One region of the Paenarthrobacter sp. TE3676 genome, then DNA from elsewhere that is predicted to be linked to it. Evidence: riboswitches for the same ligand, from Rfam matches in the RefSeq annotation. Region 1 holds a riboswitch; the other holds the start of a gene.
What was found. A riboswitch is a leader RNA that binds a small molecule or an ion and turns the genes downstream of it on or off. The one in region 1 is predicted to bind cyclic di-AMP.
Positions count from the first base shown of each region.

Region 2: linked by a shared signal. The riboswitch ahead of ACZ881_RS06215 (NlpC/P60 family protein) and the one ahead of ACZ881_RS04255 (aggregation-promoting factor C-terminal-like domain-containing protein) in region 1 are both predicted to bind cyclic di-AMP.

Region 1 covers NZ_JBWBQU010000002.1:85,058-92,382, reverse strand. The annotation lists gene ACZ881_RS04260 (pyridoxal phosphate-dependent decarboxylase family protein) at 1-984, shown strand, start outside; gene ACZ881_RS04255 (aggregation-promoting factor C-terminal-like domain-containing protein) at 1,099-1,953, opposite strand; cyclic di-AMP (ydaO/yuaA leader) riboswitch at 1,957-2,118, opposite strand; gene ACZ881_RS04250 (sensor histidine kinase) at 2,252-3,751, opposite strand; gene ACZ881_RS04245 (response regulator transcription factor) at 3,773-4,513, opposite strand; gene ACZ881_RS04240 (winged helix-turn-helix domain-containing protein) at 5,189-6,055, shown strand; gene ACZ881_RS04235 (SixA phosphatase family protein) at 6,394-6,918, shown strand; gene ACZ881_RS04230 (hypothetical protein) at 6,915-7,217, opposite strand.
Region 2 covers NZ_JBWBQU010000002.1:490,941-498,265, forward strand. The annotation lists gene ACZ881_RS06195 (cation diffusion facilitator family transporter) at 1-67, shown strand, start outside; gene ACZ881_RS06200 (PEP/pyruvate-binding domain-containing protein) at 75-2,819, opposite strand; gene ACZ881_RS06205 (universal stress protein) at 2,840-3,877, opposite strand; gene ACZ881_RS06210 (FAD-binding protein) at 4,296-4,988, shown strand; gene ACZ881_RS06215 (NlpC/P60 family protein) at 5,172-5,966, opposite strand; cyclic di-AMP (ydaO/yuaA leader) riboswitch at 5,970-6,137, opposite strand; gene ACZ881_RS06220 (copper resistance CopC family protein) at 6,312-6,944, opposite strand; gene ACZ881_RS06225 (NCS2 family permease) at 7,059-7,325, shown strand, end outside.

The DNA of each region.
Region 1 (7,325 bases):
GGATTCACCACGGGTGCCACAACCGCGAACTTCGTGGGGTTGGCAGCGGGCCGCCAATACCTGATGGACGAGGCCGGATGGGACCTCGAAGCGCTCGGCCTCAGCGGCGCACCGCGCATCACAACCTTTGCCGGCCGGGAACGGCATGCCGCAGTGGATCTGGCATTGCGATACCTCGGTTTGGGCGCCTGCGTTCCGGTAGACGCCGACGACGAAGGCCGGATCTTCCCCGACGCCCTTGCTGATGCCATGGATCAGCAACCGGGCCCATCGTTGGTCTGCCTGCAAGCCGGCAACCTCCACTCCGGAGCATTTGATCCCATGGAAGAAGCCATAGCTGTGGCACACGATCGCGGCGCGTGGGTGCACGTTGATGGTGCCTTTGGTTTGTGGGCCGCTGTGAGCCCGAAGCTGCGAGGCCGGCTGGCGGGTGTGGAAGACGCAGATTCGTGGGCAACGGATGCCCATAAGACCCTGAATGTCCCTTACGACTGTGGCTTGGCAATAGTGGCACGCCCGGAAGCCCTGAGGCGTGCCTTCAGCGTTCACACGAGTTACCTCATTGCCACTGATGCCGGGCCTGGGGATCCTTTCGAGAAAGTTCCGGAGATGTCCCGCCGCGCCCGGGGCATCCCGGTCTGGGCTGCACTCAGGCAGCTGGGCCGGGACGGCGTGATTTCCATGGTTGAGCGCCTGGCAGCAAATGCCCGTGCTTTGGCTGAAGGACTGTCCTCGATCCCTGGCGTGGAGGTGCTCAACGACGTCGTGTTCACGCAGGTCTCGGTGAGTTTCGGAAGCGATGACCGTACGCACCGGATCACCCAGCGGCTCATGGCCGAGGGCGCGGTCTGGATGTCCGGTTCTTCGTGGCGTGGCCGCGAGATCTTACGGATTTCGGTGAGCAATTGGACTACGGACGCCGGGGATGTCGCCGCGTCCATTGCAGCCGTGCGGGGTGCGGTGGAGGCCGAACCGGAGGCATAGCGTTCTTCGGCGCCGCACCTGTGAAACGGCAAAAACCGCGCCCGTTCCCGCCGTTCGCTCCAGTGGGTACTGGTGCGAACGGCGGCAACGGGCGCGGCAATCAAGCAGTCTGGCTTAGTACCAGTTGTTGGCCAAGTGGAAGCCCAGAGCGGCGGACGGGGATCCGTAACGCTCCTTGATGTAGTTCAGGCCCCACTTGATCTGGGTCTGGTAGTTGGTTTCCCAGTCAGCACCAACGGTAGCCATCTTGGAAGCAGGCAGGGACTGGACGATGCCGTAGGCGCCGCTGGAAGCGTTCATCGCCGTGGTCTTCCAGTTCGATTCCTTCTCCCACAGCGTGTTCAGGGCAGTCATCTCGCCCGGGCCCCAGCCGTAGTTGCCAAGGATGCTCAGTGCGTACGCCTTGGCAGCAGCGGGGTCGTCCACGGCCTTGGGGGCAGCAGCAGCAGCTGCGGCTTCCGCGGCGGCGGCGGCAGCAGCGGCGTCGGCGGCTTGCTTGGCAGCAGCGTCAGCAGCAGCCTTCTCAGCTGCGGCCTGGGCGGCAGCCTGGTCTGCGGCAGCCTTTTCGGCGGCGGCCTGCGCGGCTGCGGCCTGGTCTGCGGCAGCCTTTTCGGCGGCAGCCTTGTCAGCAGCTGCCTTTTCCGCGGCGGCCCTGTCGGCTGCGCCCTTTTCGGCGGCAGCATCCAGGGAAGCGGAGATCTCGGCCGACTTGTTCGTGTTGACCTGCGCACTGGACTGGGTTCCGGCTACGCGGCTGGCCTCGGGGAGGGTCAGTGCGGCATTGGCGGCGGTTCCGAGCGATGCAACGCCCAGTGCAGCTGCCACGACACCGGCTACGACGGACATGCGGTGGCCGGACTTACCCTGGCGGGCTGCGTTCTTGAGGACGGACTGCGACTTGGTGTGCGGTGCGTTGTGTTCGTCGCGGCGACGCGCGGAAGGGCGCGTCTGATCGTTAAATTCAGACATGTGATTACCTCTCAGCGCCTGCGGAGTTAGCTGTCGGGTTCGGATGAGGTCATCCGGCCGCGCATCATGCTGCGGCTTCACCCCAAGGGCCGGCCAAAAAGGCCTGGGCCCGGAGACTCTGGGTCCCCCGTCTCTGCCTCGGAGAAAGAACGGACTCCGGGAAGTGGCAGAGCTCGGCGCATCCCGGATGTGGGCCTGCTAGGGACGACCCACCCTTTCGACGGTACAGGAGGATTCCACAGAAGTCACATTTAGGTAACAGAGATCACGACGCCGGTGAGTCGCCTTGCCCGATTCGTTATAGGCCTTCGATGCTGACGGCGGGGAGTCGGAGGGCGAATTCCGTGCGACCCGGCCGCGAGGTCACTTCCACGCTACCGCCATGCGCTGAAACGATGGCCTCCACAATGGACAAGCCGAGTCCGGAGGTGCCCTCAGAGCCCGATCTTGCGGCATCAGCGCGGGCAAACCGGGAGAAGATCCTGCCTTGGAAATCTTTCGGAATTCCGGGGCCGTTATCCGTCACTGTCACCACGGCACTGCCATCGGCGGAGAGTATGACGCCTGTGACCACGGTGGTACCGGGATCCGTATGCTTGCGGGCATTGGACAACAAATTGCCCAGCACCTGATGAAGTTGGGTGGCATCGCCGCGCACAGTGATGGGCTCATCAGGGAGCTGGAGCTGCCAGATGTGATCCGGCGCCATGACTTTCTCGTCACTGACCGTTTCGATCACGAGCTGTGTCAGGTCCACGTCCTCAACTTTGACGGGCTGTCCCTCGTCCAACCGCGCCAGTAGAAGAAGGTCCTCCACCAAGGTGGTCATGCGTTCGGACTGGCTTTGGACACGCGCCAGCGACTTCCGGCCATCCTCGGTGAAGTTCTCCGTCATCCTTAGCAGCTCGGTGTAGCCCCGGATGGCGGTCAGGGGAGTCCGTAGTTCGTGCGAGGCATCGGCCACGAACTGGCGCACCTTGGTTTCGCTTTCCTGCCGTGCTTCCAGCGCGCTCGAAACGTTGTTCAGCATCTGGTTCAAGGCATAGCCGACGCTGCCCACTTCCGTTCCGGGGTGGGATGCCGACGGCGGTACGCGCACCGCAAGTGCCACCTCGCCGGCGTCGAGAGGCAGGCGCGAAACCTTCGTGGCCACCGCGGAGAGCTGCTCAAGCGGACGCATGGTCCGACGGATGATGACCGTTCCCACGAGCCCGATCACCACCAGCCCAGCCAGCGAGACCAGCACCATGGTCCACACCAGCGAGGCTTCTGCGCTCTGCTTGTCCTCCAGCGGCAGGCCCGTCACAATCACGTCGCCATAAGTGGTTTCGACTGCCACTAGCCGGTAATCGCCGTTGGACAGCGATCGGTCCACGGGTTGGTTGTCCGTGGGCAGCGACACCAGGACCTGCTCATCGTCTGCTGAGAGTGAGACGCGGTGACCTTGGGCGTCGATCAAACCCGAGCTTCGCACGGTGGAGCCGTCGATCCTCGCGTTGAGCGTGCCCGCCGCCTGCCCGCGCGCCTCCAATGGATCCGGCCTGCCGGGGGATGACGGAAAGTTCGACGGCGGCCTGCCGAAGTCATTCGCGCGGCTGGACGCCTGCTCCAACTGCCTGTCGAGCTGCCTGTTGAAGACCATGTCCATGGACGCGTAGCTGACCACCCCCACAGCAGCGCAAATGGCGATCAATAGTGCCATGGCCACCAGGACCAAGCGTGTACGCAGGTGCCAGGTGGAGGGATTGAGCCAACTGAGCTGAGTCTGTCCGGCCGACACTCCGGACTTCCTGGCCATTCGCGAGAGGGTGCCCAAGGGCTAGTCCGCAGGCTTGATGACGTAGCCGGCACCCCGGATGGTATGGATCATCGGGGGATGGCCGGCTTCGATCTTCTTGCGCAGATAAGAGATGTAGAGCTCCACGATGTTGGCCTGGCCGCCGAAGTCGTAATCCCACACACGGTCCAGGATCTGGGCTTTGCTGACAACTCGTTTGGGGTTCTCCATGAGGTACCGCAGTAGCTCGAACTGGGTGGCGGTGAGCGGAATATCCTGGCCGCCGCGGGTTACTTCCCGGGTATCTACGTTGAGCGTGAGGTCGCCGACCACCAGCTCGGCGGTGTCCATGGCAGCTACGCCCGAGCGCTGGACCAGGCGGTGGAGGCGCAGGAGGACTTCTTCCATACTGAAGGGTTTAGTGACGTAGTCGTCCCCGCCTGCTGCGAGTCCGACAATGCGGTCCTGCACGGCGTCCTTGGCGGTGAGGAACAGGGCGGGAACCTCCGGGGCGAAGGTGCGGATGCGGTTGAGGACCTCGACGCCGTCGAATCCGGGAAGCATGACATCCAGGACCAGCACGTCAGGGCGGAAGTCCTTGGCTAGCTTTACTGCTTCCGGACCATCGCCGGCGACCGCAACAGACCAGCCTGCCATACGCAGGCCCATGCTCATCAGCTCAGCGAGGCTGGGTTCGTCATCCACCACCAGGGCACGGATGGGGGAGCCGTCCGGATGGGACAGCTCGGGAAGGTTGTTGGTCATGGAGTGCGAGGAGGCCATGGGATAACTCTCCGTTCTGCTTGTTTGCCAACGCTTTGCCCATCCTGTGAAGACGCTGTGAGATCAGACTAGCGAGGAGGGGGCTGGCGGACACGCTTCCGTGCCCAAGGTTCCCGGCGGCCCGGGTTCAGCCGTGTTCTACGGCTTGTAGCAGATTTTCAGCTGAAAATTGCTTGTGACGATCAGCTCCGATTGGACAACAAGTGTTTCAGATCGTGAGATTCCGTCGGGAGAGGGTTAGTGGAAATGGACATGCACATCATCCCCGATATGCCGAAGAATATTCAGTAGATAGCGAATATTTCCCGACTGCACCGAATGAAATGGCGTTCATTTACCGGCCCTACTGAATTGTGATTTGCGACACAATAGACCTCTGTGTCTCAAAATGTGGACGGTTCGGCGCTTTGTTACTTGCGTGTTGCCTTTGTTACGTTGCACACTTCCAATGTGAACAAGAACTCAACAGCACCTGCAGCCGCAGCAACCTGGCCCAGCGCACCCGCTGGCCATGATGACCGCTGTTGTCGAATGCAAGCCTAACTTTCCACCCCAAAAAAGTTTCAGGCATTCGCCCCCTAGCCCAGCGTTGGGCGCCCATCCCCAAACTCATTGCGGGGACAACCAGCATTCGAAGCCGCGATGACGGCTATTCACTTTTGAGGTAAGCACTCCATGTCAGTTGCATCTGGATACGTCCACATCTCCGTCCGTAACGCCAACAAGGCCGCGTCAAACGCGGGGCTTCGCCCCGGCTTCGGCAACCGCCCCGGCTACTCTCCCGCTCCGCAAGGGGCAGGGCAGCAGGCTCCCGGATACGTGCCGCAGGGCTATAACCCCAACTCTTACGGCCAGCTGCGCGCTGTCCCCACAGCAGAGCCGGCGCCGATGACTGCACCCACCCCGGTGATTGCGCAGTCGGACAAGCTCCGCCCCGTTGCCAACGACAATGTGGCCCGCGGATTCGTCCTCTACATGGGCATTGACGAAGAAACCGCAGCTGCCGCCGGTACCTCCATTGCCAAGCTTGCCCAGGAAATCCGGGCTTACGCTCAGTCCCTCGTGACCGGCGCCGAGAGCTATGCCGCCGTCGCAGTTGCCCCTGCCGGGGCACCCGGGTCCGCACTCGACGTCGTGCGTTCCACCTTCGGCGACCCCACGGTCGCCGCCCGCCAGCGCACCGAAGCCGCCCGCCCGGCGCCCCAGCAGGAAGCTCGTCCGTCCGGCGTCCTGATCGACCTCGCCCGCCGCGAAGTGCACCTCGATGGCGAATCGCTGAACCTGACGTTCAAGGAATTCGAGCTCCTCAACTACCTGGTCGAGAACGGCACCCGCACCGTGGGCCGCGACGAACTCCTTGAGGGCCTGTGGCGCAACGCCGAAGAGGTGCCCAACGAGCGCACCATCGACGTGCACATTCGCCGCCTCCGTTCCAAGCTTGGCCGCCTCGCGAACACGGTCCGCACGGTCCGCGGCCAGGGCTACCGTTTCTACGAGCACCCCGAAGTTATCGTTTGGGCAGCACCTGAATACTCGATCTAAGTAGCACTACGCCGAAAGCGCTCGTCCTGTGAGGGCGGGCGCTTTCGTGTTCGTGGGGTGATCCAGCGGCGGACGCTTCCGCTTTAGCGGGACGATCCCTTTGCGCCTGCGCTCATCCTTTGCGCCTGCGCTCATCCTTCGCGCGATAATGGCGCTATCGGGATATGCCGCCTTTCGGCGTTTAGCTTCGAGGAAACCGTGTGCCTCCACCACCCACATTGGCCGCCAAATACCCTGGACACGCCCCCCGCACGGCGTGCCCAGGGTGCCACGAATTCAAAGTTGGTGACGGCGGCCCGCAGGAAGCCGCTGGGCTCTGTGGCAGATAGGGTTGGGTTATGAGTGACCATCACATCAAGCGCCTGGTGATCATGCGGCATGCCAAGGCTGATTGGCCCATGGGAGTGCCTGATCATGAGCGCCCCTTGGAGGAGCGTGGGCATCGGGAGGCCCCGTTGGCGGGGAAGTGGTTGCTCAAGCATGGTGTGGTGCCCGACTTCATCCTTTGTTCGTCAGCGTTGAGGACTCGTCAGACCTGCACTTGGGTGTGCGATGAGTTGGGGGACAAGGCGCCGACTCCCAAACTGGAGGATGGCTTGTACTCCGCCTCAGCCAACCGCATGTTGACGGTGATCAACCACGTACCCGATACCGTGACCACGTTGATGGTCATTTCCCATATGCCCGGCGTTCAGGATCTTGCCATGCACCTGGCTTCCCGCGATTCGGACCACGATGCTTACATGGATGCTGCTAACCGTTACCCAACGAGTGCGTTGACGGTAATGGAAACAGAAAAGTCATGGGCTGAGCTCGACGGCCAGGACGCCAGGCTGACGCACTTCAAGGTGCCGCGCCCCTAAGCCAGCTGCGGCATGCACATGCAGCGGATCTCGAACACCGGCAGGCCCGCCGCTTCTTCGCCATGCCCGGTTGCGATGAGGAATTCGCCGTCGAACATGTACACCGGCAACTGCGGAGCCAGGTATTCGTTGTAGCGGCTGGGGTAGACCCATTGACCGCGGACATCGAACGCAGGAAGCGCGTACGGATCCCGGCGGTTGTGCGCGCTCGGATAAAGGCCGTCGTCGATCATGATGTAACTGACCAAGCCATATGTGTGGTGGTGGTTCATGTCCGTGGGAAAGAGGATTGCTTCCACAGGTGGGCCCCTTCAAGAGTTTCGACGGTCGCGCGCTCCGGGCGGCGCTGGTAGGTAAGGTTAGCCTAAGCTAACACCCTTCCCGGCGTCGAATGTTCCCCTGTGTGA
Region 2 (7,325 bases), 410 kb from region 1:
CGAGCATTGCACTTTCCAGTTGGAACCGGTGAGCCACTCCGAGCACGAGTCACACCAGCACGCCTGAAACTATTTCATTGCCCGGAGTTTTCGGTGCTGACGGTTCCGGCAGCGCCGTCCACGGTGATGTGCTGGCCTGTGCTGATGCGCGATGTCGCGTCGGGGACGCCCACCACAGCAGGTATACCGTACTCACGGGCCACCACAGCTCCATGCGAGTTGGCTCCTCCCATCTCCATGACCAGACCTCCGGCAGTGAGGAACAGCGGCGTCCACCCAGGGTCAGTTGACGGGGCCACCAGGATTTCCCCCGGTTCCAGGTGGGCGCCAACCGGATCCATGATGACGCGCGCGGGAGCAGACACCAGACCTGCCGACGCCGGACTGCCGGACAAAGTGCCGGGGCGCTGCTTGCCTTCGTTCCGTCCGGGCGTAGCCTCAGGTTCAGTCCCGTCAGACAACAACACCCTGGGAATGTGCCTGCGGCGGAGTTCCTGGTGGTAAGCAGCACGACGTTCAGCAACGACCTCGTGGACGTCGTCTCCGGCCAAGGCGATCTCGACGTCGTCCAGGTCCAGGAAGAAAATGTCCTCAACACGTTCGATCCGACGCGCTGCCACAAGCTCGGTCCCGATCAGGAACAACTGCTTCCTCGCGGCTGACAGTCCCAGAACCAGGTTGTACTTGGGCAACTCCCGCAGCCCGGCGAAGCGCCGTGTTCGGTCCAAAGCAAGTCTCACGATCACCGCGTGCAACGGACTCTTCGCCCTGGCGCGGGCCACGAAACGCGCTACCTGTTCATCGGCGTCGAGTGCTGCTTGCGTGAACTGTTGGTCGGGCGCTTCGGCGCCGTCGGAGAGCCTCAAATAGTTGGCTATGACACCGAGTATGTGCGTAGGGTCATCGGACCAGCGGGGCATGCCAAGGTCGATCTCTGCAACCGCCCTGTGTCCATAATTCCCCAAGAACCTCTCAAGACCGGTCTGTGCAGCTGCCGGGAGCTTGGCTGCCCGATACTGTTCCGCCAGCTCTGCCGGCGTTCGGCCAACCATGGAAGCAACGGCGGCCGGATCCTCACGAATCTCAGAGGCGACCTGCCACAAAGCCAGGTCCATCTCCGTGGTGACGTTGTTAGGTAGGCCACGGACTACTGTTTGCAGCTCGCTGTACGGCGCTTGGTCACCAAGAATCCGCCTCACCATCGCCAGCATCGCGAAGCCGAGAGCAGGAAGGGGCAACACTTGCGGAACCGTGGCGAACACTTCCTCTCCCAGGATTCTCTGGACGTGGCCGAGCCGCTGGTGGGGTGTGGCTCCACTGGGGACGGAGAAGGTGCTGCGTAACTCCGTGTTGAGCCGCTCCACACGCCGCATTGCTGTGCTTGGACGGAACAGACCGCGGAACAGTGACTCCGGGACACGGTACTTAGCCGCCACCGGGGCGACATGGCGGATCATTTTCCTGGGTGTCTTGATAGTCACAGCGAAGCGCGGGTCGTCGAAGAGCCCACGCATGATGGCTGCGGAGCGCGCTTCCATGACGTCAAAAACCCGTGGCACGATTGTCCGGCCTACCCGGCTTCGCAGCACCGCGGTGAAATCGAAGAAGATTCGTTGTCCGGCCTCGTAGTAGGCAGGCGGCCCTGACCGGGGATCGGGAACGTCGAAAGCCGCCGTCTTGGCAACGCTTGAGGCAATCAGCCGGATACCGGCCAACCCCATGGGCGTCAGAGGCCTGGTGAGGCCCTGTGCGAGGCTGAAGTTCAGGAACGCGTGCTCGCCGGAGGCCGGGGGCGTGCGTGTGGTTTGCGGGTACAGCGTGGTGATGGGCCTAGCTTGCGTAAGCCACAACTTTCCGTCGTCGTCGATTGCCCACTCGGTGTCTTGCGGAGCGCGGTAATGCTCCTGAACCTCAAGGCCCAGCTTGGCAAGCTCGAGGACCTGACGGTCACTAAGGCAGGGCTGCGGTTCCTCGATCCCGGGCTGGCCGGGGCGTTCCAAGCGTTCCGTGCCACCGCCAGGCTTGGCACGGATCTCCACTTGCCTATCCCCCACGGCCCTTTCCACAATGGCGCCACGATGGGCGTCCACAACGTAATGATCCGGATTCACAGCGCCCGAAACTACGGCCTCCCCCAAGCCAGGACTGGCATCAATGACGGTTTCATAGCGATTCCCCGTCACCGGGTTGGCGGTAAACATGACGCCCGCGGTAACGGCATTCACCATCTCCTGCACAACCACTGCGAGGGACACAGTTCCGTGGTCGATCCCGTTGGTGGTCCGGTAGGTCACTGCACGATCTGTCCAGAGCGATGCCCAGCAGCGGCTCACGGCATCAAGGACCGATTCAACGCCAACGATGTTCAGGAAGGTGTCCTGCTGTCCGGCGAAGCTGGCGAACGGCAAGTCCTCTGCAGTGGCCGACGGCCTCACCGCGACAGGGACGTTGTCCCCAAAATCTTCGTAGGCAGACCGTACGGCTTCGGCGATCACATCGGGCACCCCGGCGTCGAGCACCAAGGACCGGGCGCGGGCGGCAAGCTCATTGAGCTGGTCCATGCCGGAGGCGTCCATCCCGGAGGCGCTGGCCTCCTCCAAAGCCGCAAAGACAGACTCCAGGCCCACACCCGAGAGAGCCCGCCGGTATGCGTCAGTTGTGAGGCAGAATCCGCGCGGAACCGGCAGGCCGACCCTGGCCAACTCGCCCAGATTGGCGGCCTTGCCACCGACGCGGGGAAGCATGGTTCCCCGAATTTCGGCGATGTCCAGGACCAGTACCGCATCCTGCGACGGCTCCCCGGGCTGCTTCTTGTCCATGGACTTAACAGGCTCAGGGCTTAGGCAGCGCCGAGCATAGGCCCAAACTTGTGGCGGTCAGCGAGCCTGGGATCCTCACGGTCGGGAACAACCATCACCGGCCCCTTGGAGTGGTGCAGGACCCCGTCCGATGTAGAACCCAACAGCATCCCCGCGAAGCCGCCACGGCCCCGTGTACCCAGAACCACCAGCTCGACGCTGCGGCTGGTTTCCACCAGAACATCAACCGGGGAACCGTCCCGGAGTTCCGTTTCCATGGGCAATGAAGGGAAGTGGCTTCTGAGCCAATCAGCCCCGGCGTCCAACTGGACTTTGATATCCGCAAACAAGGCATCCCGGTCCAAGGGTGCCGGAACCCATGCCAAGGAACCGCTGTACTGCGGCACAGCACAAATCACCCGGAGTTTGGCACCCATGCGCTGTGCTTGCTCGGCAGCTTCGAGCACGGCCACACGGGCCTGCTCGGAACCGTCCACGCCTACGGCAACTACGTTTTCCACAGTACGTGGGCCTGCCTTGGCATGTTCAGCCTTGATGTGTTTGTCCTCAGTGATTTCACCAAGGCGGTCGGCACAGTAGAGCGGGACTGTCACCGTGGGGCATTTGGCGTGGGCGGGCAAGGCGCTGCTGACCGAGCCAAGTAAACGCCCAACGAATCCACCGCGGCCCCGGCTGCCGAAAACAAGGAGGGCGGCCTCGCTGGAAAGATCCAACAGGACACCGGCGGCGTCGCCGTTCTCGACAGAAGCGTCGACGTCGATGGCATATCCGGACACCTTATCCAGGGCCTGCCGGACAATCGCATCCGCGCCCTCGCGAATCACGGAATCATCGACTGTTGCGTAGCCGCCATCCAGCCCGGACGCGGCAAAGATCGGCACGGAGTAAGCCGTGACGATATGCAAGGGAAGTTGCCGACGTTCAGCCTCCCGCGCGGCCCAAACCAAAGCACATTGACCATGCTCTGAACCGTCCACTCCCACCACGATGCCACCGGGTTCCACGGCTTGATCCTGGCCGTCCTGTGGCTCTTCACTGTGTCTGCCGTGCTGGTCCATGGGGGCCTGCCTCTCCACCTACTGCTTGATGTTCCGGCTATTCTGCCAGAGGTTCTCCGCGTCGGATTCCCTCACTGTTTCATTGTCAATGGCCGGAGCAGGAGAAACCGGGAAATTTCTCCTCCCAAGGCCAACTATTCTCGGTCAGCAGTACCGAATCAAGGCGACATCGGGCTATGTGCATAACGGTCCGGGCTCGGTTCCCGGGCTCCCACATTGCGCTGCGGACGAACACACAAAACGCGCAGTCGCGGAGGCTATCCATGGCCGAAAAAGTTCGGTAGTGTTCGAGTCACCGAATGGCCGGCAAACGTGTCTCACACCACACACTCCGGCCATTTATTTGCGGCCGCTTGGGGAACTCGGACGCGATCCCACGCGATGCCGTAAGGCACACACGTCAAGGAGGAACCAAGCAGTGTCACTCACGCCTGATTCCGGCACGGAGCGCACCACCACCGTGGTCATCGGAGCCGGCCTGTCCGGCTTGGCAGTTGCCAGCGAGCTCAGCCGCTATGGCGTGGGCTCCATCGTCGTAGACGGGTTTGGTGCACTGTCCACCGCAGGGCCTTCCGTCCACACAGGCATGCTTCAACGCACCGAGGTGGCCGATCCTGCAGCCATGCAAGAACGCAACGAAATCCTCCGACACCTTCGGAACTACGCCGCCAACCACCAACTGGACGTTCGCAACACCACCCGTGCCGTCCGCCTTGATTTCCTGGGGTCAGACCCCTCCCGGCAGATCGGGTACGGATTGGCGGCCAGCATGACCACGGCCGGTCTCAGAACAGGCCTCCACGTATCCGGCCCCCTCGAATCCACTCCACGCCAGTGGGCAGTCCACACGGCCCACGGCGTCCTCTTGGCAGACCACGTAGTAGTCACACGCTGTGCCCAAAGCCAGTTGCGGCGCATGCTCGCCGAACTTGGGATAGCCGTTGGCCAGAACTTCGCGGCCGCCATGCGGGCGGTAGGGATGCACCTGGTGGGCGTTGGGGACCTCATCACCCCGTCTCCCAAGGAAGTGCTGCGGCAAGCCAAGGCAGTGGGCCAAGCCATCTCCTCAAAGGTTGCCCTGCCCGCAGGTCCGGGCGTCGCCCTCGCCTAGGGGCACTACACCTAGGGGCACTACGCCTAGGTGCCCCCACGGGCCCCGCCGCCCACGCGACTATCGACCCGCCGTCGAACGTTCCCCGCTGAACATTAATAAACAGAACTTAACGCCAAAGGCCGGTGCCTCCAAAGACAATAGTCTTTGAAGGCACCGGCCTTTGAACTGAAGCGTGAGGCTTTATGCGCCAGCGCGTACGTAGGTCAGGGGACCCGTTGCGGTCAACCAGCTGATCGGGTGGATACCCGTCTGGTTGCCGTTGATGCCACCGCTGATTGCCTGGCCGTTGCCGATGTAGATAGCAACGTGGCCGGACTGGACGATCATGTCACCGGGCTGGGGATCGCTAACGACCTTGCCGTAGTTCATGAACTGCATGGGACCGAGGTCGCCTACCGGGATGCCAGCGGAGCCGAGAGCCTTCTCGACCATGGCGGTGCAGTCCTGGAAGACGCCGATCTGTGCGTAAGCGGAGGCAACCATGGCTGCGTTGACGCCGCCAACGGCGGGAGCAGCAGCTACAGGAGCAGGGGCAGCCGGTGCGGCAGCAACAGGAGCAGCAACCGCAGCCTGGGCGGCGACGGGAGCTGTTGCAGCAGCAGTGGTGACGGCTGCCTTCTGGACCACAGGGGCCTCAACTACGGGAGCCGGCTTTTCGATGACCGGAGCTGCTACGGAAGCAACGGCCGGACGCTCGAAGTTGACGGTAGCCGTCGCCAGGGCGGTAACAACCTTGGTGGGTGCCTCTGAAACGGTCTCAGCGACCGTTGCGGGGCTGGAGTCGCGCTGAACCGGAGCCTCAGCTGCGTGAGCAGCAATGGAGCCGGTCAAAACGAGGCCCGAGGCTGCTGCGATAACAGCTGCCTGGCGGCCAGCGCCGGAAGCGTTGCTGGCTACTGCCTTCGAGATGGAGATGAACGGATTAGGACGTACGCTGTCCGCCTTACGACGGCCGCGAAGAATGCGTGAAGACATGAAAGAGCCTCTCCCGATGCCTGCGAGGTTAGCTGTCGGATTCGGATGGGAGTCACCCGGCCACTATCCCCCGCTGTTCAGCGGAAGCTTCGTGACTTCACCCCAAGGCACGCTCGAAAGCGGCCTAAATTGGGTTCCCCGTCTCTGCCGTAGGTTTGTCTGCGAACGGATTCCGGACTGCGGCAGAGCTAGGCAATCAGGCCGGAAGTGCCCGCTACGTGGAACAGGCACAGGTACTACCGTACGCGATGATTCCTCCGAAGTCACATTTAAGTAACGGGAAGTGGGCTTCTGGCGTGTCGCAGTGTCCGTTTCGAGATATTCGCAGGTACGTAGAAAACCGCGTTATTCCGCGGAAGTATCGCCATCAGGGCTGTTGGAAGCTGCAAGTTTCTTCCGTGCGGTAACAGCAAGGTAAATAACGAGACCCACAGCAACAACAGCCAGCCCGACAATGCTCCACGGGAAGGGTTGGGAGGCGTCAGCGGCAGGCTCGCTGCTGCCCGTTCCCGGCGCTGCGGTACCCGCCGTCGGTACTGCGGCTGACGGCGCCGACACCGACGGCGAGGCACCCACCGGGCCACTCGCCGTCGTCGTGCTTCCCGCGGCGGCCGTGAACGTGAAGGTGCCCTCAATGGGGTGGGAATCCGAGCTGACTACACGCCATACCACGGTGTATTCACCAGCTGGAGCGCCCTCGCGAAGCTTTTGTACAGCCTGACTATCAATGATTTCGACCGGACCGTCCGCCCAGTTCTCACCGCCGGACGTCACGGTGACGCCGGAACCAATCGCGAGCGGGCGGTTGTTGAACGTGATGGAGACCGACGCCGGGACTTCCGCCACGCTGGCACCGTTGGCTGGCGCGGTTGACTCGGCGACGTCGTGCGCGGACGCCGGAGCCGCGGAAAACAGCAAGGCGGACGCGAAAGCAAGGGCAGCGACGACGGCGGCCAGAAGCGGGCGGATGGTACGCATGGGGCGGTTTCTCCTAGTGTTGGCTTCCTTACAGACTAGGCGAATGGTTCAAAGGGCCCACACCGGACAACATAGGATTTGAGAGCAAACTCCCCTCGATCCCCGGAGACCTTCATGCTCAAACAAGGTTCTGCAATCGACCGCTACTTCAAAATCTCCGAACGTGGATCCACGTATTCGCGGGAAATCCGTGGCGGCTTCGCGACCTTCTTCGCCATGAGCTACATCGTGGTGCTGAACCCGCTGATCCTCTCCGGACCCGACTCGAGTGGCGCGTCGCTGGGCTTCACGGCCGTGGCAGCCACCACGGCGTTCGTTGCCGGCATCTTGACCATCCTCATGGGCGCGTGGGCCAAACATCCGTTTGCCGTGGCCACAGGC